DNA from 3 places in the Burkholderia metallica genome. Region 3 is predicted to be linked to each of the others. Evidence: riboswitches for the same ligand, from Rfam matches in the RefSeq annotation. Region 3 holds a riboswitch; each other region holds the start of a gene.
The links. A riboswitch is a leader RNA that binds a small molecule or an ion and turns the genes downstream of it on or off. The one in region 3 is predicted to bind cobalamin.
Positions count from the first base shown of each region.

Region 1: linked by a shared signal. The riboswitch ahead of WJ16_RS12630 (FecCD family ABC transporter permease) and the one ahead of WJ16_RS30975 (CbtB domain-containing protein) in region 3 are both predicted to bind cobalamin.
Region 2: linked by a shared signal. The riboswitch ahead of cobW (cobalamin biosynthesis protein CobW) and the one ahead of WJ16_RS30975 (CbtB domain-containing protein) in region 3 are both predicted to bind cobalamin.

Region 1 is NZ_CP013401.1:2,804,992-2,812,826, reverse strand. It holds gene ilvD (dihydroxy-acid dehydratase) at 1-1,017, opposite strand, end outside; gene WJ16_RS12665 (LysR family transcriptional regulator) at 1,152-2,066, shown strand; gene lgt (prolipoprotein diacylglyceryl transferase) at 2,156-3,046, shown strand; gene WJ16_RS12655 (SIMPL domain-containing protein) at 3,157-3,897, opposite strand; gene WJ16_RS12650 (EVE domain-containing protein) at 4,079-4,540, opposite strand; RNA gene ssrS (6S RNA) at 4,611-4,792, opposite strand; gene WJ16_RS12640 (cell division protein ZapA) at 4,874-5,188, opposite strand; gene WJ16_RS12635 (ATPase) at 5,185-5,535, opposite strand; cobalamin riboswitch at 5,690-5,941, shown strand; gene WJ16_RS12630 (FecCD family ABC transporter permease) at 6,101-7,099, shown strand; gene WJ16_RS12625 (ABC transporter ATP-binding protein) at 7,096-7,835, shown strand, end outside.
Region 2 is NZ_CP013401.1:1,858,352-1,866,186, forward strand. It holds gene cobO (cob(I)yrinic acid a,c-diamide adenosyltransferase) at 1-303, opposite strand, end outside; gene WJ16_RS08295 (cobalamin biosynthesis protein) at 341-718, opposite strand; gene cobA (uroporphyrinogen-III C-methyltransferase) at 715-1,464, opposite strand; cobalamin riboswitch at 1,635-1,872, opposite strand; cobalamin riboswitch at 1,986-2,250, shown strand; gene cobW (cobalamin biosynthesis protein CobW) at 2,571-3,659, shown strand; gene cobN (cobaltochelatase subunit CobN) at 3,666-7,475, shown strand; gene WJ16_RS08315 (magnesium chelatase ATPase subunit I) at 7,472-7,835, shown strand, end outside.
Region 3 is NZ_CP013403.1:2,588,232-2,596,066, forward strand. It holds gene WJ16_RS30955 (purine-cytosine permease family protein) at 1-206, shown strand, start outside; partial or broken gene WJ16_RS30960 (hypothetical protein) at 267-443, opposite strand; gene WJ16_RS30965 (LysR family transcriptional regulator) at 583-1,491, shown strand; gene WJ16_RS30970 (CbtA family protein) at 1,514-2,236, opposite strand; gene WJ16_RS30975 (CbtB domain-containing protein) at 2,250-2,459, opposite strand; cobalamin riboswitch at 2,493-2,630, opposite strand; gene WJ16_RS30980 (histidine phosphatase family protein) at 2,686-3,270, shown strand; gene WJ16_RS30985 (inorganic phosphate transporter) at 3,412-5,004, shown strand; gene WJ16_RS30990 (2OG-Fe(II) oxygenase) at 5,380-6,123, shown strand; gene WJ16_RS30995 (DHA2 family efflux MFS transporter permease subunit) at 6,397-7,821, opposite strand.

The DNA.
Region 1 (7,835 bases), on a different replicon from region 3:
GCCGTGCAGCAGCCCGGCGTCGAGCAGGATCTTCATCACCTGCGGAATCCCGCCGGCCCGATGCAGGTCGGTCGCGACGTACTTCCCCGACGGCTTCAGGTCGCAGATCACCGGCACACGCCGGCGGATGCGCTCGAAATCGTCGATCGTCCAGTCGACCTCGGCCGCGTGCGCGATCGCGAGATAGTGCAGCACCGCGTTCGTGGAGCCGCCGGTCGCCATGATCACCGACACCGCGTTCTCGATCGATTCCTTCGTGATGATGTCGCGCGGCTTCAGGTCGCGTTTCACGGCTTCGACCAGCACGCGCGCCGATTCGGCGGCCGAATCGACCTTCTCCTGGTCGGGGTTCGCCATCGTCGACGAATACAGCAGCGACATGCCGAGCGCCTCGAACGACGAACTCATCGTGTTCGCGGTATACATCCCGCCGCACGAGCCCGACGTCGGGCAGGCGTTCTGCTCGATCCCTTCGAAATCCTCCTGCGACATCCGCCCCGCGGTGAATTCGCCGACCGCCTCGAACGACGACACGATCGTCAGATCCCGGCCTTTCCAGTTGCCGGGGCGGATCGTGCCGCCGTACACGTAGATGCCCGGCACGTTCAGGCGCGCGAGCGCGATCATGCCGCCGGGCATGTTCTTGTCGCAGCCGCCGACCACCACCACGCCGTCCATCCACTGCCCCTGCACGCAGGTCTCGATGCAGTCGGCGATCACTTCGCGCGACACCAGCGAATACTTCATCCCTTCCGTGCCCATCGACATGCCGTCCGAAATCGTCGGCGTGCCGAAGATCTGCGGGTTCGCACCGGCCGCCTTCACGGCCGCCACCGCCGCGTCGGACAGGCGCTGCAGGCCGGAATTGCACGGCGTGATCGTCGAATGGCCGTTCGCGATGCCGATCATCGGATTGTCGAAATCGTCCTTCCGGTAGCCCAGTGCGTAATACATCGAGCGGTTCGGCGAACGGGCCACGCCTTGCGTGATGTGCTGCGAGCGGCGGTTGTAAGCCATGGGGGACTCCATCGTTGTCTGGGCGACGCCGGGAACGGCGCGCCGGTTCGGATCGTTCAAGAATGGCGTTTCCGGATTGGGATGTCCAATATATTATTTGTCGCTTATTAAGTCGTTTTCCGAATGAGAACTGCATGGCCGATCCGACGCCCGACCTGCGTCAATGGCGCTATTTCACGACCGTCGCCGACGAGCGCCATTTCGGCCGCGCGGCCGAGCGCCTGTCGATGACGCAGCCGCCGCTGTCGCAGGCGATCCGCGCGCTCGAGGACACGCTCGGCGTCGCGCTGTTCGTGCGCACCAAGCGTTCGGTGGCGCTGACGGCGGTCGGCGCGGCGCTGTTGCCCGACGTGCGCCGGCTGCTCGAGCTGGCCGATGCGTTGCCGCCGCTCGCGGGACGGCTCGCGCGCGGCGAGGCCGGCTCGCTGTCGCTGTCGTTCGTGTCGACCGCCGATTACGGGCTGCTGCCTGCGCTGCTGCGGGCGTTTGGCGCGCGCTATCCGCAGGTGCGGCTGCGGCTCACCGAGGCGACTAGCGACGTGCAGATCGACGATATCGTCGCCGGCCGCAGCGACGCGGGGCTCGTCATTCCGCCGGTGCCGCCGCGCCACGCGGCCGCGCTGTCGTACCTGCCCGTCGTGCGCGAACCGCTGGTGGTGGCGATGCCGGCGGCGGCGAGCGACGCGCCCGACGACGAGCCCGTTCATCTCGCCGAGGTCGCCGCGTTGCCGCTCGTGATCTTTCCGCGTCGTTTGGCGCCCGGCTTTTATGACATCATTACGGGCTGCTACGGCGCGGCGGGGGAAACTCCGCGCATCGGCCAGGAGGCGATCCAGATGCAGACGATCGTCAGCCTCGTGTCGGCCGGCATGGGCGTCGCACTGGTGCCGCAATCGCTGCGTAACCTGCGGCGCACCGGCGTGGTCTACCGGCCGCTCGCGGGTCATGCGCCGGTCGTCGAGACGGGCCTCGTGTGGCGCACCGGCGACGTGAGCCCCGTGCTGGCCGGCTTCATCGACATCGTGCGCGAGCAGGCGCTCGGCACGTGACGTGAACGATGCCGCGCCGGTGCCGTCCAACGCGCGGTGCGGCGCGTGTGCGACGGCCGTACCGCATTCGAAAACTTCTTCGCTAACCCATGATCATTCACCCGAATTTCGACCCCGTTGCGATCCATCTCGGGCCGCTGGCCGTGCGCTGGTACGGGCTCATGTATCTCGTCGGCTTCATCGCGGCGATCGTCGTCGGCCGGATCCGCCTGAAGCTGCCGCATGTGGCCGCGCAGGGCTGGACCGCGAAGGACATCGACGACATGATGTTCTACGGCGTGCTCGGCACCGTGCTCGGCGGCCGGCTCGGCTACGTGCTGTTCTACAAGGCCGATTTCTACTTCTCGCATCCGCTCGACGTGTTCAAGGTGTGGGAAGGCGGCATGTCGTTCCACGGCGGCTTTCTCGGCGTGACGCTCGCGATGGTGCTGTTCGCATGGCAGCGCAAGCGCCACTGGCTGCAGGTCACCGATTTCGTCGCGCCAATGGTGCCGACGGGCCTCGCAGCCGGCCGACTCGGCAACTTCATCAACGGCGAGCTGTGGGGCCGCGTGACCGACCCGACGGCACCGTGGGCGATGCTGTTCCCGGGCGCGATGCGCGACGATGCGGCGTGGCTGCCGAAGCATCCGGAACTCGTCGAGAAGTGGCATCTCGCCGACGTGTTCATGCAATACCAGATGCTGCCGCGCCATCCTTCGCAGCTCTATGAAATCGCGCTCGAGGGCATCGTGCTGTTCTTCGCGCTGTTCTTCTTCGCGCGCAAGTCGCGGCCGATGGGCGCCGTGTCCGCGCTGTTCCTGATCGGCTACGGTCTCGCGCGCTTCACGGTCGAATTCGCGCGCGAGCCCGACGACTTCCTCGGCCTGCTCGCGCTCGGTCTGTCGATGGGGCAGTGGCTGTCGCTGCCGATGATCCTCGCGGGTGTCGCGCTGATGGTCTGGGCGTATCGCCGCCGCACGGCGAACGCCGCTGCATGATGCGATGCCGATGCACGCGCGATCGGCGCGTGCATCGGCAACCTGCAGTCGATAAAAAAACGCCGGCCCTCGGGCCGGCGTTTTCATTTCGGACTGCTGCGGGACGTGCGTTACTTCATCTGCACGGAGCCGTTGACGGTGACCGACACGGTGGCCTTGCCGCCTTCGACCGCGATCGGTGCGCTCATCTTGGCGCTGTCCATCGGCGCCGCGGCCATCGCCATCATGCGCGTGTACGGCTGCACGTTGCGGCCGCTGCCGACGTTCACGTCGCGGATCGTGTAGCTGCTGTAACCGAATGCCTTCGCGGCTTCGTCGGCGCGGGCGCGGAACGACTTGATCGCTTCGGTCGTGAGCTTCTGTTCGGCCGCACGCTGGGCTTCGGGCGACAGCGAGAACTCGACGTTCGCGACCTGCATCAGATTCGACAGCTGGCCTGCGAGCTTCGACGCCGCGGCGAAATCGCGCGATTCGAGCGCAACTTCGGTGCGGCCGCGCCATGCGGAGATCTTGCCGTCGCGATCGGTGCTCGGATAGACGGAGAACGCGCCCGTGTGCGCGGTGACGCCCGATACGCCCTTCGCCTGCGACAGCGCGGCATCGGCGCGCTGGTTCAGCTGTGCGGTGAGGCTGCCCGGATCCTTGGCTTGCTGTTCGTAGAACAGCGTGATGTGGATGATGTCCTGCGGCACGTCGGCGCTGGCTTGCGACGACAGCGACAGCACGCCCGCCGGCTCCGGAAAGTGCGGATTCGCGGCCTGCGCGTGCGCGGCGGGCGACGCGAGCGTCAGCGCGACGGGCACGGCGGCGGCAAGGGCGAGCGACAGCGCGAGTGCGGATTTCTTGGTCATTGTTGGACTCCTTGTGCGAGGGCGTGCACGCGGATCGCGCGTACACGACGCGGGCGACCCGCGCGACGAAAAGAACGACAGCCGGCCCGATCGGCCGACAGCGGTTGCTTAGGCCGCGCGAATGGGCCGCGAGTTCCACGGCGATGGGGCGTACTGACCAGATTTGACCTTTGGCGCGCGCCTACTTCATCAGCTTTTCGGTGATGAATCGCCATTCGGCGCGCGTGACCGGCGTGATCGACAGCCGGTTGCCGCGTGCGAGCACGCGCATGTCGGCGAGTTCGTCGTGTTCGCGCAGCGCGGCGAGCGGCACGAGCGGCGATTTTTTCACGTAGCGCACGTCGACGAGCAGCCAGCGCGGCGCTTCGTGGGTCGACTTCGGATCGTAATAGGGGCTTTTCGGATCGAACTGCGTGGGATCGGGGTAGGGCGTCGACGACACTTCGGCGAGGCCCGCGATGCCCGGCTCGGCGCAACTCGAGTGATAGAACAGCACGCCGTCGCCGATCTTCATCGTGTCGCGCATGAAATTGCGCGCCTGATAGTTGCGCACGCCGGTCCACGGCAGCGAGCGCTGCGGTGCGTTGGCGAGATCATCGATGCTTGCTTCGTCCGGTTCGGACTTCATCAGCCAGTATTGCATGGATCGTGATCGACGCAGAAAGGGCTGCTACAAAAGAAAACGGCACCGGGCTCCGCCCGATGCCGTTGGATAGGCCCCCGCCTTGGCCGCTAGGCCGGCATCCTGAACCTGAGGTTCAGAATTGGTCGCAGTTAGCAGCACTTCGGGTACATCAGACAGAGTGACGCGCGCGCCCGTGCTACAAATTTCCGCAACCGTGCACATGGCATTGGTTCAAGGAATATATGACCTTGGCGAACCAGGCAGGGAAGCTGACTGAACTGTGATTCGATGCGCCAATTTGACCACCGTTGATCGCCGAGATCAAGGGGAATCGACGCATCGACTGAAACGTTACTGGGTTTCGTGCTGTGCGAGCACCGCGCCGAGCTGTTCGTTCATCTGGTGCATTGTACGACGGATTTCCTCCGCCGGAAATGCTTCACCGTGCCGCACGCTCGTTTGCAGGCGCAGCAATTCGGACGCGAGCGACAGCGCCGCCATCACGGCGATGCGATCGGTGCCGCGCACCGAGCTGTTCGAGCGGATTTTCGACATTTCGGCGTCGACACGCGCGACCGCTTCGAGCAGCGCCGCTTCGGTCTCGGCCGAGCAGGCGAGCCGATAGGCCTGACCGAGAATCGAGACTTCGATCTGCTTGGTGCTCATGCATGTTCTCCGTGGCTGGCCGCGTCATCGCCATCCGCACCCGCCTGCGCATCCAGCAGGTCGAGCTGGTTGTCGGCCTGCTCCGCGCTTTTCGAGCGCGGCAGTTTTTCGAGGATCGCGTTCAGTTTCACCTGGGCGTCGTCGATCTTCGCCGACAGCGTGTCGCGCTCGGCCGCGAGCGCATTGCGCTCGTCGCGCAGTTGCTCGAGTTCCGCGCGGACGGCGTCCGCTTCCGCGCGCATTTGCGCGACCTGCTCCTCGAGCGCGAGCCGTTCCGAGTGATAGCGCTTGTTCAGCGAAATCAGACGGCCAATATTTTGAGATAGGGTTTCGAGTTCGTTGAGCATTTGCTGCGTCCTCTAAAGACCCAGCATTTTAGCGCGGAATAACGCGCAATCCGACATCTGTAACGTTTCCAGTCGTAACACCCCGGCTTCTTGCCGCGAATCGGCGCTTGCCGTGCGTGTCCGGACGCTTCCTTGACGCTCGCGCGACCCGCTCCTAAACTGGCGCCGCCTCGGTGCTCGCGCGTGCAACGCGCGGTTAAACGGGAAGCAGGGTGTGGGCGCCGGACGCCCGCCAACCTGCGCTGCCCCCGCAACGGTAAGCGGCCGCGTCCGGTGACGCAGGCCGGCTCGGGCGCGTTTCGCGTACAGGTGTCGTACGCGCGACGCGGGCCACTGCGCGTCATCGCGCGGGAAGGCGAGCCGGACCGCCGCCAGCCCGGATACCGGCCGAGACGGGGAGCCCGCACGGGCTTCATGACGCGCGGCCCGCGGGGAGGCGGGGCGCGCCACGCTTCACGGAATCTTCTTCGATGCTGACCCCAATCGTCCGCGCGACGTTCACGTCACGACCGGCCGCCCGTCGCAAGCGCGCGCGCCGCACGTCGTGGGCGGCGGCGTGCGCGGCATGAGCGCCGCACGCGCCGCCGCGATCTGGGGCGCGCTGGCCGCCGCGGTCGCGCTGCTGTTCGTCGCGTCGCTGTCGATCGGCAGCGTACCGATGTCGCCGTGGCAGGCGCTCGCGTCGCTCGTGCCGCATGGCGGCGACGCGCTGTTCGCCGACATCGTCCGCACGCTGCGCCTGCCGCGCGCGCTCGCGGGCTTTGCATGCGGCGCGTTGCTCGCGCTGGCCGGCGCGCTGCTGCAGGTGCTGTTGCGCAATCCGCTCGCGGAGCCGTACGTGCTCGGCGTGTCGGGCGGCGCGGCGGGCTTCGCGCTCGTCGCGATGATCGCGGGCGGCGCATGGTGGCTCGTCGACGCATCGGCGTTCGCCGGCTCGCTCGTGTCGGTCGCGCTCGTGCTCGGCCTCGCGCGCCGCGAGCTGGGGCGCGGCGACGCGCGCGACGCATCGCCGCGGCTGCTGCTCACGGGCGTCGTGATCGCGGCAGGGTGGGGCGCGCTCGTCACGCTGCTGCTGTCGCTCGCGCCCGATGCACGGCTGCGCGGAATCATCTTCTGGCTGACGGGCGACCTGAACGGCGTGAGCGCGCCGTGGTTCGCGTGGGGCGCGCTGTTGCTGGCCGCTTGCGTCGCGCTGCCGGCCGCGCCGCAACTGAACGTGCTGCTGCGCGGCGACGCGACCGCGCTCGCGCTCGGCGTGCCCGTTGCGCGGCTGCGCGTGCGGATCTATCTCGTCGCGTCGCTGGCCGCCGCGGCCGCGGTGACGACGGCCGGCACGATCGGCTTCGTCGGCCTCGTCGTGCCGCACGCGCTGCGGCTCGCGTTCGGCAACGACCAGCGGATGCTGCTGCCGGCTGCGATGCTCGCGGGCGGCGGCGGCGTGATGGCGGCCGACCTGCTCGCCCGCACCGCGATCGCGCCCGCGCAACTGCCGGTCGGCGTGATGACCGCGTTGATCGGCGTGCCGGTGTTCCTGTGGATGTTGTTGAGGAGACCGATGCGATGACGCGCGCCGCACTGCCTGCCGCTGCCGGCGGCCCGACGAGTTACGCGGCCGTCGACCTGACGCTGAAGGCCGGCGCGCGCACGCTGCTCGACGGCTTCAACGGGGCGTTTCGTCCCGGCGAGATCTGGTGCGTCGCGGGGCCGAACGGCGCGGGCAAGACGACGCTGCTTGCGACCCTGGCGGGGCTGCAGCCGCCGGCCGGCGGACAGGTCGAGATCGACGGCCGGCCGCTGGCCGCATGGCCGCCCGCGCAGCTTGCGCAGCGCCGCGCGCTGATGCCGCAGCAACTGCACGACGCCTTCAGCGCGACCGTGTTCGACACGGTGCTGCTCAACCGCTTTCCGTATCTCGGCGGCTGGGGCTGGGAGCGCGACGGCGACCGCGCGGCCGCCCGCGACGCGCTGGCGGCGTTCGACCTGAGCGCGCTCGCGTCGCGCGACGTGCTGTCGCTGTCCGGCGGCGAGCGGCAGCGCGTCGCGCTGGCTGCGACGCTGTGCCAGGACGCGCCGTTGATGCTGCTCGACGAGCCGCTCGCGCATCTCGACCTGCATCACCAGATCGGTTGCCTGAGCGCGCTGGCCGCGTGGCTCGACACGGGCCCGCGCACGGTGCTGTTCTCATGCCATGATCTGAATCTCGCGCGGCGCTTCGCGACGCATGCGTTGTTGCTCGACGGCCGCGGCCACGCGTGGGCCGGCCCGGTGCACGACGTGCTGACGCCCGAGCGCGCGAGCGA
Region 2 (7,835 bases), on a different replicon from region 3:
GCGGTTCTGCGTGTTCCACGTATAGCCATCGCCCATCGTCACGAAATCGCATTCGGCCACCGCGCCGAGGAAGTCGCGCTCGGACGTGTGCAGCGCGCCCTTGATGAACTGCACGACACCGAGCCGCATGCCGTGACCGAGCACGCGTACGGCCATGCCGAACGCGGCGGTGCTCTTGCCCTTGCCGTTGCCGGTGTTGACGATCAGCAGGCCCTTTTCGTTGACGGCGGCGGCCTGCTTCTTCTCGTGGCCCGCGCGGCGGCGTTCGGTCATCCGTTGATGGGATTCGGCGTCGGTTTTCATCGGATTCGTCCTGTCGAAAGAAAGCGGAACAAAGGGTTCACAGCGGGCCGGCGAGCGCGACCGTCACGCCGTCCCGGATGGATCGTGGGCCCAGCAGCCGGCCGCGCGGCGCCGCGAGCTGCGCGCACGGCTCGGCCACGCCCGCGACGCCGAAGCGCGCGAGCGCGGCATCCGACGGGCCGCTCGCGGCCAGTTCGGGGCGGCTTGCGAGTTGCGCCGCGTCGAATGCGACGAGCGGCCAGCCGCGTCGCGCGCACAGCGTGCGCAGTGCGCGGGCGCGCGCCTTGTCGGCGAGCGTGGCGACGAGCGCCGGTTCGGCGGCCGGATACCGCACCAGCGCCGCACGGATCGCGGCATCGAGCTGCGCGGCCGTCACGCCCGCGCGGAAACCGACGCCCAGCGCGACGCGCATCATGCGTTGCCGCCGAGCGCGGCGCGTACTGCGGGATCGTCGGCGAGCGCCGCGACGCGGCCGATCACGACGATGGCCGGTGAGCCGATGCCGGCCGCGCCGATGCGCGCGACGAGCGTATCGAGCGTCGCGAGTACGTGACGCTGTTCGGGGCGCGTCGCATGCTCGATCGCCGCGCACGGCGTGTCGCCGGGCAGGCCGCCAGCACGCAGCGCCGCTGCGATCGTGTCGAGCCGGCGGATGCCCATGTAGATGACGATCGTCATGCGGGTGGCCGCGAGCGCGCGCCAGTCGGGCTCGTCGGCGCCCGCGCCGTGGCCCGTGACAAAGATCACGCCCTGCGCGTCGCCGCGCTGCGTGACCGGAATGCCGAGTGCGGCCGGCGCGGCAATGCCCGCGGTGACGCCGTTCACGACCTCGACCGGGAATCCCGCCGCGCCGAGCGCCGCGAGCTCCTCGCCGCCGCGGCCGAACACGAACGGATCGCCGCCCTTGAGCCGCGCGACGCTGCGGCCCGCGCGCAGGTGCGCGAGCATCGCGGCGACGATCGCCTCCTGCGGCGTCGACGCATGACCGCCGCGCTTGCCGACGTACTCGATGTTCGCATCGGCACGCGCATGGCGCAGCACGTCGGGATTCACGAGATCGTCGACGAGCAGCACGTCCGCCGCGCCGATCGCGTGCACGGCCTTGAGCGTCAGCAGGTCGGCGTCGCCGGGGCCGGCGCCGACGAGCCACGCGCGGCTCATCGGGCGCGGCACGGCGCGCACCGTGTCGAAACAGTGGAAAAGGGCAGGCGGGCGGCACGGCGGCGGCCAGCTAGGAAGTCACGCATCACGGATCGAGCGAAGCCCGCGCGAACGCGGGCGGAAGGCGCACCCCATCCGTTCCCCGCGGATCGGGCGTTCGGCGAGCGTCGGGCTCGCCCCTTGCGTCGGCCGGTATCCGGGCTGGCCGCTTGCCAGGCCGCGGCCTTCCCACCCGGCTGAAGGGCAGTGGCATCGTGGGCGGCACGGGCGCGTGCGCGGGGAAGCGCGTCGCGCGGGCGGCGTACCGTTGCGGGGACAGCACAGGCCGGGCGGGGAGCCGCCTCCTGTTTCCCGTTTAACTGCGGGCGCGGAATGCGCCTGCGAGCACCGAACGCGGCGCATACGATAGCACAGCGATCCGCCCGCGCGAACCGCCGCGCGTGGCCTGCGACGCGGCGCGACGGCCGTGCCGGATGCGGCCCGGCGGCCCCGTTCGCCTTGACGCTCCCCGCACCGCCGCCTACACTCGCACGCGTTTTGGTGCTCGCGCGCGCCGCTCCGGTGCGCGCAGTTAAACGGGAAACAGGGAGCCTGCCTGCGCCGCAGTCGAGCCAACCTGTGCTGCCCCCGCAACGGTAAGCGAACGCGTCGCGCGCAAGCGCCACGCAACGCCGCTTCGCCGCATGCCGATGCATGCGGACGACCGCCACTGGATGCCGCGCGCATCCGGGAAGGCGAAGCGGCGTGTTCGTCAGCCCGGATACCGGCCCGAACATTGGGGTACAGCGCCGCGGGGAGGCGGCGCATCGTCCACGGCCGCAGCAGGCCCGACGCCCGCGCGTTGCACGCTGCCTCCGCCGATCTGCCGCCGCGCGAGCGCGCGCCGGCCGGCGCGGCGAACGGCAGGCAGCGCGAGCCGGGCCGGCGGCAGCCGTGTTGGCATTCACGATGTCGACCGTTCGCAAGGAAGCACCATGTCCGATTCGTCGTTCCGCCCGTGCCGCGGCTGTCCGCGCGGCGGCATGCGCGCGATCCGCCAGCCGAACTGCCACGCCGCCCTCGACGCGACGATCCCGCGCTGATCCATTTCCGACACAGGACCTACCATGACCCTACGCAAGCTTCCCGTCACGATCGTCACGGGCTTTCTCGGCAGCGGCAAGACGACGCTGATGCGCCACATCCTGCAGCACGCCGAAGGCCGCCGCATCGCGGTGATCGTCAACGAATTCGGCGAACTCGGCATCGACGGCGAAATCCTCAAGGGCTGCGGCATCGGCTGCGAGGATGCCGACGGCGCGCAGGGCGAAGCGTCGGGCCAGCTGTACGAACTCGCGAACGGCTGCCTGTGCTGCACCGTGCAGGAAGAGTTCTATCCGGTGATGGAGGCGCTCGTCGAGCGCCGCGCGGACATCGACCACGTGCTGATCGAGACGTCGGGCCTCGCGCTGCCGAAGCCGCTCGTGCAGGCGTTCAACTGGCCGACGATCCGCAACAGCTTCACGGTCGACGCGGTGGTGACCGTCGTCGACGGGCCGGCGGCCGCGAGCGGCCAGTTCGCGGAAAACCCGCAGGCCGTCGACGCGCAGCGACGCGCCGACCCGAACCTCGATCACGAATCGCCGCTGCACGAACTGTTCGCCGATCAACTGTCGTCCGCCGATCTCGTGATCGTGAACAAGGCCGATCTCGTCGGCGACGCGCAATTCGCGCAGATCGAAACCGCGATCCGCGACGAGATCCCGCCGCAGGTGAAGATCGTGCGCGCGACGCGCGGCGAACTCGATCTCGCGATGCTGCTCGGGCTCGAATCGGCATCGGAAGAAACGATCCACCTGCGTCACGATCATCACGGCTCGGCCGACGACGGCGATCACGACCACCATCACGACGATTTCGACTCGGTGGTCGTGTCCGGCGACGCCGGCACGCGCGAAGCGACGATCGCCGCGCTGCAGCGCGTGGTCGAAGCGCACACGATCTACCGCGCGAAAGGCTTCGCGGCGCTGCCCGATGCGCCGATGCGGCTCGTGATCCAGGGTGTCGGCCGCCGCTTCGACAGCTATTTCGACCGTCGCTGGCAGGACGGCGAAACGCGCGCGAGCCGCTTCGTGCTGATCGGCGAGGATCTCGACGCGGCCGCGCTGCAGCGTGCGTTCGACGCCGCTTGCGCGGCCGAGCCGCAACAGGCGTAACGGACGATGCATCTCCTGCGCACCACGCCGGGCGGCTTCGTCGACGATACGCAGGGCGTCGTCCGGATCGATCAGCAACCGGCCGACATCGTGATCCTGAGTTCGGCCGACACGACGCTGTCGCTGCTCGCGAGCGTCGTGCCGCGGCTGCCGGCCGGTTTCCCGAGCGTGCGGCTCGCGAACGTCACGTTCCTGCGGCAGCCGGCGTCGGTCGATTTCTATGTCGACGACGTGCTGCGGCACGCGAAGGCGGTCGTGATCGACCATCTCGGCGGCGAGGCGTACTGGCCGTACGGGATCGAGCAGGCCGTGTCGCTCGCGTCGAAGCGCGGGCAGCAGCTCGCGATGTTCTCGGGCGACCTGCAGGAAGACCCGAACCTCGTCGCGAAGAGTACCGTCGCGCCCGACCTGTGCCGGCTGTGGTGGCGCTATCTGCGCGAAGGCGGCGTGCACAACGCCGACGCGCTGCTGCGCAGCATTGCGTTCCACACGCTCGGGTTCGGCGACGCCCCCGAACTGCCGCGCCCGCTGCCGGCCGCGGCGCTGTATCACCCGGCGCGCGACCGCGCGAGCGTCGACGACTGGCGGCCGCGCTGGACGCCCGGTGCGCCCGTCGTCGCGATCCTGTTCTATCGCGCGCACTGGCAGGCCGCGAACACGGCCGTGTTCGACGCGCTGGCCGATGCGCTCGTCGAGCAGGGGCTCAATCCGCTGCCGATCGCGGTCACGTCGCTGAAGGACGCGGTGAGCCGCGAAGTCATCACGCAGCTTTGCGACACGCACGAGGTCGCGCTCGTGCTGAATACGACCGCGTTCGCGGCCGGCGCGATCGACAGCCCCGAACACGACGTGCTCGCGGGCGACGCGCCGGTGCTGCAGGTGATCCTGTCCGGCGGCAATCGCGACGCGTGGGTCGCCGACAACCAGGGGCTGCATGCGCGCGACATCGCGATGCACATCGCGCTGCCCGAGGTCGACGGCCGCATCGTCACGCGCGCGGTGAGCTTCAAGGGGCTCGCGTGTCGCTGCCCGCATACCGAAGTCGACGTCGTGCGCTACCAGCCGGACGCCGAGCGGATCGCGTTCGTCGCGGCGCTCGCGCGCGGCTGGTGCCGGCTGCGCACGCTCGACAACGCCGACAAGCGCATCGCGCTGATCCTCGCGAACTATCCGCAAAGCGAAGGGCGGATCGGCAACGGCGTCGGCCTCGACACGCCGGCGTCCGCGCTGCGCGTGCTCGCGGCGCTGCGCGACGCGGGCTACGCGGTGGCCGACCTGCCGCCCGACGGCGACGCGTTGATCGCGCGCCTCACCGAAGGCGTGACCAACGACCCGGCCGTGCACACATTGCGCCCCGCGTTCCAGAGCTACCTGCTGGCCGACTACGTCGCGCGTTTCGCGCGGCTGCCGGCGGCGGTGCGCGATGCGCTGAACGCACGCTGGGGTCCGCCCGAAGCCGACCCGACGCTGCGGCAAGGCCGCTTCACGATCGCCGGCTGGCGCGCGGGCAACGTGTTCGTCGGCATCCAGCCGTCGCGCTCGCGCGGCGAGAACGACTACGCGAGCTACCACGATGCGGATCTCGTGCCGCCGCACGCGTATCTCGCGTTTTATTTCTGGCTGCGCGATGCGTACCGCATCGACGCGGTCATCCATCTCGGCAAGCACGGCAACCTCGAATGGCTGCCGGGCAAGAGCGTCGCACTGTCCGACGCGTGCTGGCCCGACCTGACGCTCGGGCCGTTGCCGCACCTGTATCCGTTCATCGTCAACGATCCGGGCGAGGGCAGCCAGGCGAAGCGCCGCGCGCAGGCCGTGATCGTCGATCACCTGATGCCGCCGCTCACGCGCGCGGAAAACTACGGCCCGCTGCAGGATCTCGAACGGCAGGTCGACGAATACTACGAAGCGCTGATGGTCGATGCGCGGCGCGCGAAGCTGCTGCGCAAGACGATCCTCGCGACGATCGCCGAGCATCGTCTGCATGACGAACTGAGCGTGTCGCCGCCGCTCGATACGGGCGACGAAGATGCGCTGCTCACGCGCGTGGACGCATGGCTGTGCGAACTGAAGGAAGCGCAGATCCGCGACGGGCTGCACGTGTTCGGCCTGTCGCCGGCCGATCGGCAGCGCCGCGACACGCTGCTCGCGCTCGCGCGCTTTCCGGTGGGCGACGGCAAGGGCGGCCGCGCAGGGTTGATCGGTGCGCTCGCGCGCGATCTCGCGCTCGGCGACGACTTCGATCCGCTCGCGGCCGACTGGGCCGCGCCGTGGGTCGGCCCGCGCCCGGCGATCCTGCAGGCGCTCGACGCGTCGCCGTGGCGCCATGCGGGCGATACGCGCGAGCGGCTCGAACGGCTCGCGCAGCAATGGCTCGACGCGCTGTGCGCGGCGGACGATGGCGACACGGGCGCCGACGCGACGCCTCCCGGCGAATGGCAGCACACGCTCGCCGTGATCGAACGCGTGCGCGCGACGCTGCTGCCCGCGCTCGACGCGTGCGGCGGCGAGGAAATGCGCCAGCTGCTGCGCGGGCTCGACGGCCGCTTCGTGCCGCCGGGGCCGAGCGGCTCGCCGTCGCGCGGCCGCCCCGACGTGCTGCCGACCGGCCGCAACTTCTACTCGGTCGACACCCGCGCGGTGCCGACGCAGGCCGCGTGGTCGCTCGGCCTGAAATCCGCGCAGCAACTGATCGAGCGCCACCAGCAGGATCACGGCGACTATCCGCGCGCGATCGGGCTGTCCGTCTGGGGCACGGCGACGATGCGTACCGGCGGCGACGACATCGCGCAGGCGTTCGCGCTGCTCGGCGTGCGGCCGAAATGGGCGCACGGCAGCCACCGGGTGACCGACTTCGAGATCCTGCCGATCGAGATCTTCGACCGGCCTCGCATCGACGTGACGCTGCGTGTGTCGGGCTTCTTCCGCGACGCGTTCCCGAACCTGATGCACCTGTTCGATGCGGCCGTGCAGGCGGTGGCCGCACTCGACGAGCCCGAGGCACTGAACCCGATCCGCGCGCGCATCGAGCGCGAACGCGCAAAATGGATCGCGCAGGGCGTCGCGCCGGACGAGGCGCGGCGCCGCGCCGGCTGGCGCGTGTTCGGCGCGCGGCCGGGCAGCTACGGCGCGGGCTTGCAGGACCTGATCGACCAGCGCCGCTGGCAGACCGACGCCGACCTCGCCGACGCATATCGCCAGTGGGGCGGCCACGCGTATGCGCAGAACAGCGCGGGCGACGCGGCGGCCGACGTGTTCGGCGAGCGGCTCGCGACGATCGACGTCGTCGTGCAGAACCAGGACAGCCGCGAGCACGACATCCTCGATTCGAACGACTACTACCAGTTCCAGGGCGGGATGACCGCGGCCGTGCGGCATCTGTCCGGGCAGCAGCCGAGCCTCTACCACGGCGACCACGCGAACCCGGCCGCGCCGAAGATGCGCACGCTGCGCGAGGAAATCGCGCGGGTGATCCGCTCGCGCGTGATCAACCCGAAATGGCTCGACGGCGTGAAGCGCCACGGTTACAAGGGCGCGGCCGAAATGGCCGCGACCGTCGATTATCTGTACGGCTACGACGCGACCGCGCGCGTGCTGTCCGACCACCAGTACGCGCTCGTCGCCGACGCCTACCTGTTCGACGATGCGACCCGCGCGTTCCTCGAACGGTACAACCCGAAGGCGCTGCACGGCATCTGCGAACGCTTCGTCGAGGCGATGCAGCGCGGCCTGTGGCAGCAGCCGGGCGACTATCGCGAACGGATCGAAGCGGTCTGGTTCGCGAGCGAACAATTCCAGGAAGGAGGACGGCGATGACCGGTCCGACGACGCACCGCGCCCGCGCGGTTTTTCCGTTTGCGGCGCTCGTCGCGCAGGACGCGCTGCAGCAGGCGCTGCTGCTCGCCGCGATCGACCCGTCGCTCGGCGGCGTGCTCGTGAGCGGGCCGCGCGGCACCGCGAAGTCGACCGCCGCGCGCGGCCTCGCGGAGCTGCTGCCGGAAGGGCAGTTCGTCACGCTGCCGCTGTCGGCGAGCGACGAACAGGTGACGGGTACGCTCGATCTCGCGCACGCGCTCGCCGAAAACGGCGTGCGCTTCCAGCCGGGCCTCCTGGCGCGCGCGCATCTCGGCGTGCTGTATGTCGACGAGGTGAACCTGCTCGCCGACGGGCTCGTCG
Region 3 (7,835 bases):
CCGACGCGAATCGCGAGGTGTTCGTCGGTCCGTTCGCACGCATGCTCGGCGGCGTCGACATCGCGTGGCTCGTCGGCTTGATCGTCGCGGGCGCCGTGTACGCGCTCCTGTCGCGTTCGCTCGACCTCGACCGCGAACGGCGTGTGATTGCCGAGACACCGTCCCCCGAGACACTCGCCGACACGGCCGCGCACGAGCACGCGTGACCTTCATCAGACCGACGATGTGATCCTGCGTCGGGATGTTCGGCGAGTGGATGTCGGACTCGCCCGCTTCAGGTACTCGCTCCATTGCGCGCGGCGCAGCGGCAACCCTTCGCGCGATGCAGCCTCGTCGATCTGGATCACGCGTACGCCGGCCTTCTCCAGATCGAGCACTTCGTCGCGGATCGCGAGCGCAAGCGGGTAGCACGACACCGGGCGCGGCGGGTCGTCGCGCATGAACGGTCGTGACCGTGCGCTGTCGTCCAGAAGAAACTGGAAGGTCCGGCAGCCACCATAGGGATGTCAAATCATGAAATAAAATGGCATTATTTCGTTCATCCATTAATGTGGCTCATGCGTCTACCGCGGCCCCCTATCCATGCTGGAACGATTCCATCTCGTCGTCATTCGTGAGGTCGAGCGCCAAGGCTCGATGACCGCGGCCGCCAATACGCTGCATCTCACGCAGTCGGCACTCAGCCATACCGTCCGGAAAATCGAGCAGCAGCTCGGTACGCCGATCTGGGACCGGGAAGGTCGCGGCCTGCGGCTCACGCAGGGCGGCCAGTATCTGCTGAAACTGGCGAACCGGCTGCTGCCGCAGTTCGAGCTCGCGGAAGAGCGGATGAAGCAGTACGCAAAGGGGCAGCGCGGCACGCTGCGCATCGGGATGGAGTGCCACCCGTGCTACCAGTGGCTGCTGAAGGTCGTGTCGCCGTACCTGTCGCGCTGGCCCGATGTCGACGTCGACGTGAAACAGCGCTTCCAGTTCGGCGGCATCGGGGCGCTGATCGGTTTCGACGTCGACGTGCTCGTGACGCCCGATCCGCTGAACAAGCCGGGCCTGCGCTTCGACCCTGTGTTCGACTACGAGCAGGTACTGGTGGTCGCCGATTCGCACCGGTTCGCGAATGCCGACTACGTGACGCCCGAGCAACTGACCGACGAGATCCTGATCACCTACCCGGTCGAAACCGACCGGCTCGACATCTACAACCAGTTCCTGACGCCGGCCGGCATCGTGCCGCGGCGGCACAAGTCGATCGAGACGACCGACATCATGTTGCAGATGGTGGCGAGCGGGCGCGGCGTGGCCGCACTGCCGAGATGGCTGGCCGACGAATACGCGGACCGGATGCCGGTCGTGCCGGTCAAGCTCGGCAAAAAGGGAATCGCGAAGCAGATCTTCCTCGGCATCCGCGAAGCGGATGCGTCGATCGACTATCTCGCCGCGTTCGTCGCCCTGGCGCGCGAGTCGACGGCGAGCACGCCGCGCATGCTGCGCTAGCCGCGCTCCGAGCCCATGCGCGTCAGGCGGCGCGCGCGCCGATGCGTTCGCCGCGCGCGACCCATGCACCGAACAGCAGGCCGATCGTCGTCCACATGATCACCTGCATGCCGATGGCCGCCACGCGGAACTTCCACAGCACGTCGGCCGGGAACGCGGCCGGCACTTCGTTGATCGACGGCAGCCCGAACTGCACGGCCGCGATGATCACGATGAACACGAGCCCCGCGACGATCGACGCGTTCCAGTGCCCGAGCTTCGCCAGCAGATGGCGGCGGACGCTCACCGAGAACACCATCGTCGCGATCGAAATCGCGATCATCAGGAAGAACAGGCCGGTGCGATAGCCGATCGTGTCGGGGTCGCCGACCGACGGCGGATTGGCCGGGTATTTGATGTTCGGCACGATCACGAGCGCGACGAACGCGGCCACCGCGAGCCACGCGGCGAGCGGACGTGCCGGCAGGCGGCTGCCGCGCCCGTACGCAAACGCGAAGACCAGCGAGAACAGCCCGCCGAACGCCGCGCCGTAGGTCACGACGCCCGTCAGCAGACCGAGACCGGCCTGCGTGTGGCGGCTGACCAGTTCGGGCTCCGGTGCGTCGCCCTTGGCGGCATCGAGCTTTTCCTCGAAGGAGATGGCCTGATCGACTTGCGGCTCGCCGACGATTCTGGCGAAACCGAACGTGAGAAGACCGGCGGCGATGCCTGCGAGCATCCCGCGCATGAGCAGCTTTCCGACCATCGTATGCTCCGTGTCAGTGGCAGGGAAAGCCGAGCAGATGGCGGCCGTCGTGAACGAATTCGTGAACGTACATGCCCGGCACGAGCGACGTCGCGCCTTGTTCCGCGCCGACGAAATAAAGCGCGAGCAACAGGATCAGGCCGACGAAAACAGCCCACGGCAACAGTTCGCGGACGGGGATGGGGGCCGGCACGACCGCCGGCTTCAGCACTGCTTCGCTCATGGATGCACCTCAGGGGTATCGCGCCCCGACAAATGTTGGATGGGTACGAAGGCAGGTCTGGCTTCCGGGATCATCGATCACCGGTTACAGTGGCGCGACCGCGCCGGATTTGCACCGGCTTCCGCGTTTCGTATCGGGCGAATTGTACGCGCGAACGTTCGCGTATTGAAGCGGCGGCAGGGGGACTGGTGCGTCCGTCCCGGATCATCCGAACACCGACACGAACATGCACGCCACGCTGCGCCTGATCGCACACGCATCGACCCGCGCGATGCGCACCGGCACGTTTCCCGACGACGATCCGCTCGATGCGCACGGGCTCGCCGAAGCCGCTGCATCGCGCGACCGGTGGACGGGCGCCTCCCGCTCGCTGGTGCTGTGCAGTCCGGCCCGCTGTGCGATGCAGACCGTCGATGCGCTCGGGCTGCACGCCGGCGTCGACGACGCGCTGCGCGACATCGACTACGGACACTGGCGCGGCAAGCGGCTGCACGATCTCGCACGCGATTTGCCGGACCCACTGGCCGCATGGATCGGCGATCCGTCCGCGTCGCCGCATCGCGGCGAATCGTTCGACGCCGCCGTGCAGCGGATCGGCGCATGGTTGGACGCACTGCCGCGCGGTCGCGACGTCGTCGCGATCACGCATGCGCCGATCGTCCGTGCGGCCATCGCGCATGTGCGGCGCATGGAGCCGCGCGCGGCCATGCGCGTCGACGTTGCGCCGATGTCGTGCACGACGTTCGCTGCGTCACCGGATGGCTGGACGTGGGCCACACCGGACGACGACCGGCGCGACAGCGACGCGTAAGCCGCCTTTGCGCTCACTGTGTGAGCGCATCGCCGAGTACCTTACACATCCGTAAGGTATACCGTTCGTGGTCCCGACTGTCATCAAACTGACTGCGAGCCGCAGCTAGGATCGGACGCGATTCCCTTACGAGACGCCGTCATGAATCAACCTGCTTCGTCCGCACCGAACCAATCGGGCTCCGTCGAACGCACCCGGCAGATCGGCTATGCCGTGTTCCTGCTGGTGCTCGTGCTCGGCGCCGTCTATATCGCCACGCACCTGATCGACGACCTGTCGCCGGTCCGCGACGCCAAGCTGTTCCCGTACCTGTTGCTCGGCGCGGCATTGCTGATCGCGCTCGGCTTCGAATTCGTCAACGGCTTCCACGACACCGCGAACGCGGTCGCCACCGTAATCTACACGCACTCGCTGACGCCGAACGTCGCGGTGATCTGGTCGGGCATGTGGAACTTCCTCGGCGTGATGGTCTCGAGCGGCGCAGTCGCATTCGGCATCCTGCAACTGCTGCCGGTCGAGCTGATCCTGCAGGTCGGCAGCGGCTCGGGCTTCGCGATGGTGTTCGCACTGCTGATCGCCGCGATCGTCTGGAACCTCGCGACCTGGTATTTCGGGTTGCCGTCGTCGAGCTCGCATACGCTGATCGGATCGATCATCGGCGTCGGGCTGATGAACCAGCTGATGCACGGGCCGTCCGGCACGAGCGGCGTCGACTGGGGCCAGGCGCTCGGCGTCGGCAAGTCGCTGCTGTTCTCGCCGATCGTCGGCTTCCTGTGCGCGGCGCTGCTACTGCTCGTGCTGAAAAACCTCGTGCGGATTCCGGAGCTGTACAAGGAGCCGCCGAAGGACCAGCCGCCGCCGTTCTGGATTCGCTGCCTGCTGATCCTGACCTGCACGGGCGTGTCGTTCGCACACGGCTCGAACGACGGCCAGAAAGGGATGGGCCTCATCATGCTGATCCTGATCGGCACGGTGCCGACCGCCTATGCGCTGAACAAGGCCGTCACGCCGGCCGAAACGCAGACCTTCGTGGCGGTCGCGAACCAGGCCGCCGCGACGTTCGGGAAGTACACGAACGGCGTCGCACCGTCCGCGAACCCGCGCATCGACGTCGAGCGTTACGTACAGCATCGCGAACTGACGCCGGCCGTGATTCCTGCCGTCGCGCAGTTGTCCACGTCGCTCGCGACCGCGGTCGGCGCGTCGGGCTCGATGGCGGCCGTGCCGCAACGCGACGTCGACAACGTGCGCAACACGATGTATCTGGTCTCCGAAGCCATCCGCCTGATCGAGAAATCCGGACACCCCGCGTTCGCAGCCGACGACAAGCTCGCGATCGACAACTATCGCAAGCAGCTCGACCATGCGACAAAGTTCATTCCGACGTGGGTGAAGGTGGCGGTCGCGATCGCGCTGGGCCTCGGCACGATGGTCGGCTGGAAGCGGATCGTCGTGACCGTCGGCGAGAAAATCGGCAAGCAGCATCTGACGTACGGACAGGGGGCGTCGGCCGAACTCGTCGCGATGCTCACGATCGGCGCGGCCGACGTGTACGGATTGCCCGTGTCGACAACGCACGTGCTGTCGTCGGGCGTCGCGGGCACGATGGCGGCGAACGGATCGGGCCTGCAATGGGGGACGGTGCGCAGCCTCGTGCTGGCATGGGTGCTGACGCTGCCGGCGTCGATCGTACTCGCCGGCGCGCTTTATTGGTTGTTCCGGTCGCTGGCGTGACCGGTGACGCGGCGGGTGGCCGGCGAGAGCCGGCTGCTTGCTGCCTGACGCAGAAGATTCGACCTCGCCTTTCTCGCCTTTCCGCCTTTCCGCCGTTCAAACTTGAGCGGCATCTCGGGACTACGCGGCCCATGCTTCTCTGCTTCTCCACCTCGACGCGTCGAAGCATCCGGTGCGCCCGTGCCATCATGAGCACTCACCGTCTTCTTTTCCCGAATTGAAGCGCAAGATCTGGAGCGCGCCGGTGCGTGGACATCCGTAGACTGGGCTCATCGACACTTACCGTGGGCTCAACCGCGCAGACGACGTGGCCGAAGCATTTCGCACGGTTGCACGACTGCACGGCGCCCCATCGCTGACGAACGAGGTACGCCCGTGAACATAGCCGACCTGCAACCTGCCGTCGAATCGCTCGATATTGCGCAACGCGTCGACACGATCGACTGGACGACCGTCGCTACCGATCTCGATCGCTACGGATGCGCGCGCGTGCCGGGCCTGATGTCGGCAAGCGAGTGCGCGGCGCTCGCGTCGCTCTATCCGCGCGATGCGCTCTATCGTTCGCGCGTCGTGATGGCGCGACACGGGTTCGGTCGCGGCGAATACAAGTATTTCGCGTACCCGCTGCCGGCTGTCATCGCCGAGCTGCGTGCGACGCTCTACCCGCACCTCGCGCCGATCGCGAATCGCTGGAACCAGGCACTCGGGATGGACGTCCGCTATCCGGCGGACCACGCGACGTTCGTCGACCGCTGCCACGCGGCAGGACAGACGCGACCGACACCACTGATCCTGCAATACGGTCCCGACGACTACAACTGCCTCCACCAAGACCTGTACGGCGAGCATGTGTTCCCGCTCCAGGTCGCGATCCTGCTGTCGGAGCCGGGCCGCGATTTTACCGGCGGCGAATTCGTCCTGACCGAACAACGGCCGCGTATGCAGTCGCGTGCGGAAGTCGTGCCGCTGACACAAGGCGACGCCGTCATCTTCGCCGTCCATGGCAGGCCCGTGCAGGGAACGCGGGGCGTCTATCGCGTCACACTGCGCCACGGTGTCAGCCGGATCCGGAGCGGCCACCGCCATACGGTCGGCATCATTTTCCATGACGCACAGTGACGGTGATCGGGACGAGCACGACGCTGTGATGCCATCCGTCACACCGGCGGATTCGAGCGAGAAGAACTGCACATCCGACGTGCCAATCGCGTGATCGATCAGGACGCTTCGCGGATAGACATCATTACGCGATCAGTTCACTCCCCCGCTGTGACAGATAGCCGTTTCCGCTTCCCTTCGGAGCATCGCCGCACGACGGATCCCCGTTTCAGGCAAGTGACGTCGAGCCGAAACATTCACCTGTCGCAGCACAAAATCGACGTGAACCCCGGCCTATCCGCGCGCGACATTTGCCCGCAGCCGGTCGCCCGCATCGGAGGCAAGACGTGCGTAGCCCGGCAACGTCAGCAATGCGAGCACGCCCGCCCCGACGAACGCCCAGCGGAAATCGTCAAGTACGTAGTGCATGCCGACCGCATCGCCACGCACCAACGCCGCGAGTCGCAGCGACAACGCTCCGAACGCGATGCCCATCCCGATCGTCATCTGCTGCGCCGCGCTCCAGAGCGTGCTGGCTGCGCTCGTCTGCTGAGCCGGGATATCCGCATAGGCCAGCGTCGCGAGTGTCGTGAACTGCATCGATCGGGTCAGCCCATAGACGAATACGACGAACAGCGTGATCGCCAACGGCGTCGACGCAGTCAGCCAGCCACACGCGATCGTGAAAAGGCCGACCATCGTCACGTCGACGAGCGCAACGCGCCGAAAGCCGAAGCGATCGAGAATCCACGACGTTCCCGCCTTCATCCCGAGATTGCCGAGCGCGCTCGCCAGCAGCAGCAGGCCGGACTGGAACGGCGACAACCCGAAGCCGATCTGGAACAGCAGCGGCAGCAGGTACGGCACGGCATTGATGGCCATCCGCGTGATCGAACCGGTGACCACCGTCACGGAGAACGTCGGCACCTTCAACGTCGTGAAATCGAGCAGCGGATGCGCGCAACGTCGCGCATGCCACCACGCGACGATACCGAACAGCACACTCGCGCCCACCAGAAGAGCCGCGCGCGTGAAGTGAACGTCCTGCTGGCCGGCCGCTTCGGTGCCGATCAGCAGACAGGTCAGCGCGCCCCCTGCGAGCACGAAACCGACCCAATCGAGCGGCCGTTGCTCGTCGGCCCGTGTGTTCCGGACGATCAGCCACGTGCAGACCAGTGCGGCAAGGCCGAACGGGACGTTCAGCAGGAAGATCCATCGCCATGACGCATAGGTGGTGATGAAGCCGCCGATCGGCGGCCCGACGACGGGCGCGACGATGCCCGGCCACGTGATCGTCGCAATCGCTCGCATCAGCTTCGCCTTCTCGGTGCTGCGAACGACGATCATGCGCCCGACCGGGACCATCATCGCCCCGCCGACGCCTTGCAGCAGACGCGCAGCCGTAAACGACACGACACCCTCGGACAACCCGCACAGTATCGACGCGCCGGTGAAGACGACGATCGCGCTGGCGAACACCGTCCGCGAGCCATAACGGTCGGCAATCCAGCCGCTGATCGGGATGAATACGGCGAGCGCCAGCATGTAGGCCGTCATCCCGAGGCTCAGCGCGTTCGGCCCGACGCCGAACGAGCGTGCCATTTGCGGCAGCGCAGTCGCTATCACGGTCGTATCGAGGTACTCCATGAAGAACGTCGCGGCGACGAGATACGGCAAGAAGTCGGTCGTCCGACCACCTTGAACGGGGCTGTCAGTCATGAACGGTGCGGGAG